3 regions of the Clostridium sp. SHJSY1 genome follow, and region 1 is predicted to be linked to each of the others. Evidence: riboswitches for the same ligand, from Rfam matches in the RefSeq annotation. Region 1 holds a riboswitch; each other region holds the start of a gene.

Region 1 (3,834 bases):
AATATATTTTGGAGGTACAAATATGCAAAAGATAGCAATAATAACCGATAGCGGTTCTGATCTATCACCAAGTTTATTAAAAGAACATAATATTTATTCTCTACCTTTTAGAATTATTTATTCTGATAATGAATATGAAGATGGAGTAACTATAACTCCACATGAACTATACAATAATTTAGAAAAAGAAATTCCTACAACTTCTTTACCTAGTAGGGAAAAAATTGAAAATATATTAACTACTCTTGAAGAAGAAGGATACACTCATGTTATCGCTATACATATATCAAGTGCTCTTTCTGGCACAATTAACTCTGTAAGATTAGCTTTAGAAGACCACCCAAAGCTTACAAGTTACGTTTATGATACAAAAACATTATGTATGGCTGAAGGTTCTATAGCCTTATCTGTTTCAAGTTTAATTAAAGAAGGAAAAACTTTTGAAGAAATAATCTCTATGCTTCCATGCATTAGAGAAAAAGTACATACTTACTTTACACTAGCTACTCTTGAATATCTTAAAAGGGGAGGTAGAATAGGTAAAGTTGCTGGAACAATTGGAGAACTTTTAAATCTTAAGCCAATAGTTTTTGTAGGTGATGATGGTGTTTATCAAACCTTTGCTAAAGCTAGAGGTCGTAAACAATCTATAAACAAATTGAAAGAAATTATTGAAAGCTACCTAGATAAAAATAAATGCAACATCTGGATTATCGAAGGAAACGCTATTGAAGAAAGTCAAGGACTTCTTAATTCTTTAAAAGACCACACTAATGTTAATAAAATTTCTATCGCCACAGTAGGACCTGCTTTAGGAGTTCATACTGGACCTGGATTACTTGGCTTCATTATAGAGGAACTTTAATTTATATATGAACGAGAAAGACCTTAAGGCTGAAGAAAAACGATTATATGAAGAATATAAGCAAAAACTTTCTGACTTAAAAAAAATAAGAAAAGAGAACGAAGCCGTAGGTCAGGTGTTTACTAAGGGGTTGCTTCCTATTTATATTCTTTATATTTTAAGTTTAAATCCATCAAACGGAAATGATATTTCTCACAAAATAGGTGAAAGAACTAATGGATTATGGATTCCTAGCACAGGAGGGATATACCCTATTTTAAAAAAACTTGAAAAACAAGGAGATATTGTTGGTGAATGGAATGACCCAAAGAAGAAATTTCAAAAAATATATAGGTTAACTGAAGAAGGAATAAAAAACTTTGAAAACAAAAAAAAATTATTAAAGCCTAAAATTGAAGAATCCTTAGAGGTGTTTAAAATTATTTATAATGATATTTACTAGATATACTTAGGTATATCTTTTTTCTTTTAAGGCATCCTAATATATAGGAGGTACTTATAAATGAAAGTAACAATAATAGATAAAAATAATATGGAAGCCTATGTTGCCCTTGATGATGGAAGTATTGCATCTATTCCATTAAACCAAGTGCCTAATTCAAATATAGGTGATACCATTTGTGTATCAACAGTAAATACAATATGTAGTCCAAATCCCCAAAATTCGTCGAGTATGGTTGTTAATAAGTTAATTGACTTTTTTTAATACAAGGCATAGAATAAAAGCAGAATTAAATTTATCTGCTAGGGGTGCCTAAAGGCTGAGAGATGTGCATCATTAACCCTTGTACCTGATCTGGTTAATTCCAGCGTAGGAAAGCAATTATAATTAATATTATTAAAGCTTTAGGACTTCTAGCAGGATTACTAGGAGGTTTTTTTATGAATTTTTTAAATGATTGGTCAGATAGGCTAACTAATTACTTTACTGGCTTTTCTGCAAAGTTCCAAACTTTAATAAGTAATCCAAGCTTATTTATTGGATTATTTGGATTAGCTATAATTATTGTTGCTTTAATTAGGTTTAAAAAAATAGAGCTTAATGCTAAAATTATGAGTCGTATTGGAATAGCTTTAGCTCTTGCATGTGTTTTACAAGTTTTTAGAATATACCACTTTCCTGCTGGTGGAAGTGTTACACTTGGAGGAATGGTTCCTATTTTATTAATTGCCTTCATTTACGGCCCTGAAATAGGAATGTTAACAGGTTTTTTATATGGACTTTTGAATTTATTCCTTGATCCTTATTTTGTCCATCCTGTCCAAATTTTATTTGATTATCCACTACCATCCTTAGCTATAGGTCTTGCTGGATACTTTAGAAGTAAACCCATATTAGGGACAGCAATAGCTTTTGTAGCTAAATTTATTTGTCACTTTATTTCAGGAGTAGTATTCTTCTCTTCTGATGCTTTATCGGCTGGAATGCATCCATGGATATATTCCTTGGTTGTAAATGCTCCAATGGTAACAGCTGATGCAGTTATATGCATTGCATTGATTGCTTTCCTTCCATTTGCAACATTATTAAAGCAAGCTAAAGCTTAAAATAAAAGGACCTCCTCAATGGAGATCCTTTTATTTTAACTATTCACATTCTATTGCATCAACTGGGCAACTAGACTCTGCTTCTTTAGCTGCATCCTCACAACCTGATGGTACTTCATCTACAATTGCATGAGCCTTACCGTCATCCCCTAATTCAAATACTTCTTCACATACAGATGGACATAATCCACATCCAACACAAGTATCTTGATCTACTTTTGCTATCATAATTAATTCCCCTTTCTTTTAGGATATTTTCATAAACTATTATCCCCAAAGAAAAGAAAATTATTAATATAATCCTTCAAAAATTAATGAATACAAAGGATTGTCTGATACATATTCTTCTGCTTTTCCTTGTTCTAAAGCTTCAGTGAACTCCAAATCTATAGGTAATTCACCTATTAAAGATAACCCTAAATACTCCGCATGCTCTTCTGCAGATTTCTTACTAAACACACGCAACTTTTTTTCACACCCATCACATACTATATAAGCCATATTTTCTACTACACCTTTTACTTTTACTCCTATTTTTTCTGCCATTATAACAACTTTCTTGACTATCATAGAAACCATATCTTGTGGTGTAGATACTATAACCAATTCTTTTATAGGAAAATCTTGCATTACAGTTAATGCAATGTCTCCTGTTCCTGGAGGCATATCAATTAATAGATAATCTAAATCTCCCCATTCTGTATCTATGTACATTTGATTCAAAACTCCAGTGATTACTGGTCCTCTCCATATAACTGGTTGGTCTTCTACTGGTGTAATTAAGTTCATAGACATAACCCTAACCCCACTAGAAGTCTCTACAGGTAAAAATTTCACTGTATTTTCATCTATAGGTGTTATCTTTGCTCTTTGATTATTAATCCCAAAGAATCTAGGCATAGATGGCCCAGTAATATCAGCATCTAAAACTCCAACTTTATATCCTTTTTTTCTTAAAATAGTGGCCATAACCCCTGTTATAGTAGATTTTCCAACTCCACCTTTACCACTAATTACTCCAATTATATTTTTTACATTTCCATACTTAGGTAAAACCTTTATTGAAGTTTCACATGATGTAACTCCTTTTGAAGCACATTGATCTTTGCTTGCACAATTATCACAACTACCCATTTTGACCTCCTTATATCTTACCACCCTTTAGGCTTTTCATTTGGTTCACTTACAGTTATCTTCCATGACTTATCTTCATAACTTCCTTGAACATAATATGTTTCATAACTTTTATCTTTTTTATTATCAACAATTATACTTGTTTTAAATACTTTGCTACTATAACCTCTATTCTTTACTGTAATAGTAGTGTCAAAATCAGCTATATCATTATTAACTAGCTTTGTCCCTGGAACAATTTTATCTAAATTTTTCTCAAAACTTTTAATATCAACAGAAAACATGTA
Region 2 (3,834 bases), on a different contig from region 1:
GACAAATTACACTGCCTATTTCAGGATTATATAATAATGATGGATATCGTATATATATTACTCCTTATGGACAAGCAACTAATAGATATGAAGCAGAGGATTCAGCTGTGAATAAAGCTAACTTATTTAGTGCCTCTAATGCATCAGCAGGAAAATATGTTGGGCAAATAGATTATAGTGATAGTTATGTAGATTTTTATGTAAAAGTACCAAAAACTAAGACTTATACAATGACAATAAGATATGCAAATGGAACAGGCACAAACTCAACACAGGAATTAGCATATAATGGAGGTGCCTTTTCAACTATTACCTACCCTAAGACTTCGGGATGGTCACAATTTGCTGATTTGAAAGTAAATGTGAATCTTAAAGCTGGCGACAATATTATTAGATTGGCAAAGGGAAATACAGGTTATGCAGAGTTAGATTATATTGATTTGAATTAAGCACAGTTATGCATATAATAAGTTAGGAATCTTAGTTTATTTGATTAGAAAAACATTATTACAGGAGGAGGACATTGAAAAAAATTATAGTTTTTCAATGCCCTCATTTATAATGGAAAATTTCATGAAAACATCTTTAGTTTTTCTTCTATTACAGAAATTCCTTTTTTTATATCATGATTACTAACACTAGCAATACTAAGTCTAATTCCTTTTTTATAAAATTTATCATAAAAATAAAATCTTTTACCATGTCCAACAATAACTTTAGATTTTTCAAGTTCTTTTACTAAAATATCTTCGTTAACCCATTCTGGAAGTTCTAGGTAACAGTAAAACCCAGAATGACTTTTTATTACTTTTACATCAAGATATTCTAAAGATTTTAAACTTTCATTTAAAATATCATATTTGCTCTTTAGATCGGCAGTTACCAATGAAGTGTGCTTATAAAGTAGCTTGCTTTGAAGGTAAATTTCCAAAGTGGCTTGTGACAATAAGGAAGGTGTAGGGTAAGAGAAAAAATGAATTTTATACATACATTTTTTTAAGGATTTAATTAAATTTGTAGGAGAGACTATAAAACCTATTCTCATCCAAGGCATAATTTTAGAAAAACTACTTATGTAAAATACGTGTTCATGATCAGAATACGAAAATATAGGATCATAGTTTCTATCTTCATCTATACATGAAAAATAGTCATCTTCTACTATATATACATCATATTTTTTAGCAAGTTTAGCTATAGTTTTTCTTTGACTTTTATTTAAAGTAGTTCCTAAAGGATTATGATGCCTTGGAATGACATAAAAAAACTTAATACTCTCTTCCTTGAATATTCTTTCAAGTTCTTTAAGGTCAATTCCATTTTCATTTCTTTCTATACCAATTACAGGAACATTACTATTTTTTAGTCCTTCAATATACATTGCATAAGTAGGTTGTTCTATTAAAATAGTTGTTTTTCTATTTGGAAGCTCTAACATATTTAATGCACTTAAAGTTTGACAAATGCCCATATTAATAAAAATATTATCTCTAGAAGTAAATATTTGAGAGTTAGAAAGATGAGTAACAAGTCTATCTCTTAATGAGTCAATGCCATAAATACCACTTTCTAAAGAATAATTGCTATAAATATCTCCAGCCCATTTTAAACAGTGCTTTAAGTCTTCAGTATTCATATTACCTATAATAGTATTACCACTATAAAAATTTATTGTATCACATTCAACATTATTTCTACTTAATGTTTCTGCCACAAAAAAACCACTTTTAGGTGAGGAATAAATAATGTGATTATTTTTTAAGGTTTCATAAGCCTTTATAACTGAATTTTTTGAGCAATTATATTTTGTGGTTAAATTTCTAATAGAGGGTATTTTTGATCCAGGTTTTAATTCGCCTTTTTGTATTGATTCATTTATATCATCTGCAATTATCATATATATACTTTTCAAGTTCAATACCTCCTATCTATATAATTTCAGAATATCATAGTATGGTTGAATTTTCTATAACAGTGATAAAAGATAGAAGTGTGTTATGGAGTAAATTCTTTTTGATTCATATTTATAATTTCTTGAAATAAAAAGTAAATAATAGTATAATCAGAATAAAATAGAAAAAAACTTGCTAGGGGTGCCAATTTGGCTGAGAGGGAGTAAAATCCTAACCCTTGTAACCTGATATGGATAATGCCATCGGAGGGAAGCAATATTAACTTTACTATATTAACATATATAATTATGTAGTGATTTTAGCTTGCTTTGGCAAGCTTTTTTTTATAGCAAAAAAACAAGGAGGGTTTATTAATGAATTATACAACTCAAATGGATGCAGCAAAAAAGGGAATCATTACAAGAGAAATGAAAATAGTAGCAGAAAAGGAAAATATGAATGTAGAAGAATTAAGATCTTTAGTGGCAGAGGGAAAGGTAGCAATTCCTGCAAATAAAAATCATAAAACTCTTAGCCCAGAAGGAGTGGGACAAGGACTTAAAACTAAAATTAATGTTAATCTTGGTATATCAAAAGATTGTCCTGAATGTGATAAGGAGTTAGAAAAAGTAAGAGTTGCTCTTGAAATGAAAGCAGAAGCCATAATGGATTTGTCTAACTATGGTAAAACAGAAGGAATGAGAAGAAAAATAGTTGAAATGTCTACTGCAATGCTTGGGACTGTACCAATATATGATGCTGTAGGTTTTTATGATAAAGAGTTAAAAGATATAACTGCTGAAGAATTTTTAGAAGTAGTAGACAAACATGGACAAGATGGAGTAGATTTTATAACAATACATGCAGGGATTAATAGAGAAGCTGTTGAAACAGTGAAAAGAAATAAGAGATTGACTAGTGTAGTTTCAAGAGGTGGATCATTATTGTTTGCCTGGATGGAGCTAAATAATAAAGAAAATCCATTTTATCAACATTTTGATAAACTTTTAGATATATGTGCTAAATATGACATGACAATATCTTTAGGGGATGCATTAAGGCCAGGATCAATTAATGATTCAACTGATGCTAATCAAATAAAGGAACTTATAACTCTTGGAGAACTTACAAAAAGAGCTTGGGAAAAAAATGTGCAAATTATAATTGAAGGACCAGGGCATATGGCACTGAATGAAATACAAGCAAATATGTTATTAGAAAAGAAATTATGTCATGGAGCACCTTTCTATGTTTTAGGACCTTTAGTTACAGATGTTGCTCCAGGGTATGATCATATAACATCCGCAATAGGAGGAGCTATAGCAGCTACTTATGGAGCAGACTTCTTATGTTATGTTACACCAGCAGAACATTTAAGATTACCAGATCTAAAAGACATGAAAGAAGGGATTGTAGCATCAAAGATTGCAGCTCACGCAGCGGATATAGCAAAAGGAATTAAAGGGGCAAGAAATTGGGATAATGCAATGAGTAAAGCACGGGCTGATTTAGATTGGGAAGCTATGTTTAATTTAGCTATTGATGGTGAAAAGGCAAGAAGATACAGGGCTGAATCAAAGCCACATGATGAAGAGTCATGTACAATGTGTGGAAAAATGTGTTCAATGAGAACAATGAAAAAGATTTTAAATGGGGAAGATTTAAATATCCTTAGAGATTAAATAGAAAAATAATAGATGGATTGATTTAATGTAAATTTTAAATCAATCCATCTATTTTTTGTAATAATGTAAAAATTGTCAAGAGTTTTTAAGTAATTTGATAAAATATTCGGTTTAAACTTGAAAAAAAATTTTTTTCCAGAAAAAGTTAAAAATATATTTACAAGGATAAAAGTTAGTTGTAAAATAAACAACAAAATCAAAAAAAATACAACTAGGGAATAAAAAGGGGGATTAACATGAAGAGTAAGAAGTTTATT
Region 3 (3,834 bases), on a different contig from region 1:
GGAAAGGATTCTTGAATATTTAAATAGCCATGATGGGGTTATGTCATATAATGACAAAACATCTCCAGAGGTTATTAAAGAAGTCTTTGGTACTTCTAAAAACTACTTTAAAATGACTCTTGGTGGTCTTATGAAAGAAGGAAAAATCGAACAATCTTCAGAAGGAACAAAGTTAAAAAAATAATAAACTATAAGAAGGCTGTCTAAAGTATTTTTAGATAGCCAATTTTTCAGAAAAAATTTAATTGAAAATCTATATCAACTATTGACTAAATATTATTTAGGTTGTATAGTATTCCTATATAGAAATACTCATTCAAGGAGTGCAGGAAATGGATATTGTAGATAGATTAATGAGTTTTGGATTAACCAGGCATGAAGCTAACATTTATTTGTCATTATTTGCAGAAGGGGAGCTTAATGGTTATGAAGTTTCTAAGATAACTGGTATATCTAGATCCAATACTTATAATTCATTAGCTGGGCTAGTTGAAAAGGGGGCTGCTTATATTATAGAGGATGGGGCTATTTTATATACTCCAGTTAGTATAGATGAATTTTGCAATAATAAAATTCGTGTTTTAGAGAAAAATAAGACTGAGCTTATAAAAAATGTTCCAAAAAGAAAAGAAGAAACAAACGGATATATAACAGTAAAAGGTGAAAAACATATTCAAGATAAATTTAGAAATATGTTAGTACAAGCTAAAGAAAGAGTTTATTTAGATATGTGTGCAGAAAGACTTGATGAAGTAAGATCAGAATTAATTGATCTTATAAGTAGAGAAATTAAAATAGTTGCAATTACAGATTCTACATTTACCTTGGATGGGGCTATAATATATCATGATGAGAAAGATAAATCTCAAGTTAGACTTATAGTTGACTCGAAATATGTTTTAACTGGTGAAATTGGGGATGAACTAAATTCAACCTGTTTATATTCAAGTAATAACAATTTAGTTAAAGTATTTAAAGATGCTTTAATTAATGAGATGAAGTTAATTGAAATGATGAAAGGATGAAGATTTAATGAGTAAAAAGCCATTTGTTACAAAAGAGCAATTAGAAGAGATTATAAAAGAATTTCCAACACCATTTCATCTATATGATGAAAAAGGAATTAGAGAAAATGCAAGAAAACTAAATGAAGCTTTTTCATGGAATAAAGGATTTAAAGAATATTTTGCAGTAAAGGCAACACCTAATCCATATATTCTTAAAATTTTAAAAGAAGAAGGCTGTGGAATGGATTGCTCTTCTTTAACTGAACTTATTATGTCTGAAAAGTGTGGATTTGTTGGGGATGATATTATGTTTTCATCAAATAATACTCCAGCTGAAGAATTTCAATATGCACGTAAGTTAAATTCTACTATTAATTTAGATGATATAACTCATATTGACTTTTTAAGAGAAGTTGCTGGAATTCCTAAAACAATTTCATTTAGATATAATCCAGGTGGAAAGTTTGCTCTTGGAACTACTATAATGGATGATCCAGGTGATGCAAAATATGGATTAACAAGAGCACAAATGACAGAAGCATTCTTAAAATTGAAAGAATTAGGGGTTGAAGAATTTGGAATGCATTCGTTTTTAGCAAGTAATACAGTTACAAACGATTATTATCCAGAACTTGCTAAGATTTTATTTAAGGTAGCAGTGGAATTAAAAGAAGAAACAGGTGTGCATATTGGATTTATAAATCTTTCAGGAGGAGTAGGAATTCCATATACACCAGATAAAGAACCTAATGATATTATGGCTATAGGTGAAGGTGTAAGGAAAGCTTATGAAGAGATATTAATACCAGCAGGAATGGGAGATGTGGCTATATATACAGAACTTGGACGTTTCATGCTTGGACCTTATGGACACCTTGTAACAACTGCAGTTCATGAAAAGCATATATATAAAGAATATATTGGGGTAGATGCATGTGCTGTTAACTTAATGAGGCCTGCAATGTATGGAGCATATCATCATATAACTGTAATGGGTAAAGAAAATGAAACTTGTGATCATGTTTATGATGTAGTAGGATCTTTATGTGAAAATAATGATAAATTTGCAGTAGATCGTAGTCTTCCAAAGATAGATAAAGGAGATATACTAGTAATTCATGATACTGGTGCTCATGGATTTGCAATGGGATATAACTATAATGGGAAATTGAAATCTGCTGAAATTTTACTTCAAGAAGATGGCTCTACTAAACAAATAAGAAGAGCAGAAACTATAGAGGATTATTTTGCTACTTTAGATTTTTAAAATTGACAAAAATTACTTGAAGTTGTAATATGAATATTAGAAAATATAATATAAAGGCTAGGGGTGCTGACTTTGAGTTGGCTGAGAGATATTCTGTTAGAATTGACACCCTTTAACCTGATGTGGTTAGTACCACCGTAGGGAAGCAGGGAATACTGTGTATTCATTTATGAAATTTGATTTTAAGACTTGCCTATGGGTAAGTCTTTTTTATATGGAAAAAATTAATAGGAGGTGTGATTTTAATGAAGGTAAATGGAAAAGAATTTGAGTTAAAGGTAGAAAAAACACTAGATAAGTTTTTAGATGAACTTACTATAAATAAAGATAAAGTAGTGATTGAACTTAATGGAGTTATTGTAACCAAAGAAGATTTTGCAAAAATAGTACTTAAAAATAGTAATGTTATGGAAGTAATAAGCTTTGTTGGAGGAGGCTAAATCATGAAGGTTTTAATAAATGAAAAAGAGAGAGAAGTTCAAGAAGTTTCAGCATATAAACTAAGGGATCAATATAAAAAAGGGGCTGATATTGTAATACTAAATGGATTTCCAATAAAAGAAGATAGAAATGTAAAAGATGGGGATAGACTTTCTTTTATTAAAAAAGGTGAAATACCAAATAAAGAAGAACTTGAAGCATTAATGGTTAGTCGACATACACCAAAGGTACATGAAAAATTAAAAAAAGGAAAAGTTGCCATTGCAGGTGCTGGAGGGCTTGGGTCAAATGTGGCTATATCCTTAGCTAGAATTGGAGTTGGACATATAAAGATTATAGACTTTGATGTGGTTGAACCTAGTAATCTAAATAGGCAGCAGTACTATATAAAGCATATAGGGATGAAAAAAGTTGAGGCATTAAAGGATATACTTACAGAGATTAATCCTTTTATAAAAGTAGAAGCTATAGATAAAAAAGTGGAAAAGGATAATATAGAAGATATTTTTAAAGGCTTTGATATAGTTGTAGAAGCTTTTGATAATGCTTCTTATAAAGCAATTATAGTTGGAGAAGTGTTAAAAAACTTTAAAGATACAAAAGTTGTATCAGCATCAGGAATGGCTGGATTTTACTCAAATAATATTATAACAACCAAAAAGATAGGGGACAGGTTATATATTTGTGGGGATAGAGTTCATGAAGCTGGAATTAATGAAGGGCTTATGGCTCCAAGAGTTGCAATTGTAGCAAATCATGAAGCTAATACAGTTCTTAGATTATTATTAAATGAAATAGAAATTTAAAATATTGGGGGATTTAAAATGGATAAATTTATATTAGGAAAACAGGAATTAAGTTCAAGACTATTAGTTGGTACAGGGAAGTATGGTAATAATAAAATACTTCCAGATGTAGTTAGAGAATCTGGTACAAATATAGTTACTATGGCTGTAAGAAGAGTAGATTTAGATAACAAGGAAGAAAACATAATAGAATATATACCTAAGGATATAATTCTACTTCCAAATACTTCAGGGGCTAGAAATGCAGAAGAAGCTATTAGAATAGCAAGGTTAGCTAAAGCTATGGGATGTGGAAATTGGGTAAAAATAGAAG

The links. Region 1 has a riboswitch for thiamine pyrophosphate ahead of thiT (energy-coupled thiamine transporter ThiT). Riboswitches for the same ligand answer to the same signal wherever they lie in the genome.
Region 2: another riboswitch for thiamine pyrophosphate. It lies ahead of thiC (phosphomethylpyrimidine synthase ThiC); the one in region 1 lies ahead of thiT (energy-coupled thiamine transporter ThiT).
Region 3: another riboswitch for thiamine pyrophosphate. It lies ahead of thiS (sulfur carrier protein ThiS); the one in region 1 lies ahead of thiT (energy-coupled thiamine transporter ThiT).

What each region holds. Positions count from the first base shown of each region.
Region 1 is NZ_JANDMF010000009.1:34,306-38,139, forward strand. Features, by position in the region: gene NNC19_RS06560 (DegV family protein) at 23-865, shown strand; gene NNC19_RS06565 (PadR family transcriptional regulator) at 873-1,307, shown strand; gene NNC19_RS06570 (hypothetical protein) at 1,368-1,571, shown strand; TPP riboswitch at 1,602-1,700, shown strand; gene thiT (energy-coupled thiamine transporter ThiT) at 1,748-2,413, shown strand; gene NNC19_RS06580 (ferredoxin) at 2,453-2,641, opposite strand; gene NNC19_RS06585 (Mrp/NBP35 family ATP-binding protein) at 2,705-3,547, opposite strand; gene NNC19_RS06590 (hypothetical protein) at 3,565-3,834, opposite strand, start outside.
Region 2 is NZ_JANDMF010000071.1:10,980-14,813, forward strand. Features, by position in the region: gene NNC19_RS21785 (CBM35 domain-containing protein) at 1-449, shown strand, start outside; gene NNC19_RS21790 (PLP-dependent aminotransferase family protein) at 572-1,912, opposite strand; TPP riboswitch at 2,080-2,181, shown strand; gene thiC (phosphomethylpyrimidine synthase ThiC) at 2,267-3,574, shown strand; gene NNC19_RS21800 (S8 family serine peptidase) at 3,814-3,834, shown strand, end outside.
Region 3 is NZ_JANDMF010000002.1:253,656-257,489, reverse strand. Features, by position in the region: gene NNC19_RS02410 (S1-like domain-containing RNA-binding protein) at 1-184, shown strand, start outside; gene NNC19_RS02405 (helix-turn-helix domain-containing protein) at 333-1,025, shown strand; gene NNC19_RS02400 (diaminopimelate decarboxylase) at 1,033-2,274, shown strand; TPP riboswitch at 2,324-2,435, shown strand; gene thiS (sulfur carrier protein ThiS) at 2,520-2,714, shown strand; gene thiF (sulfur carrier protein ThiS adenylyltransferase ThiF) at 2,718-3,521, shown strand; gene NNC19_RS02385 (thiazole synthase) at 3,540-3,834, shown strand, end outside.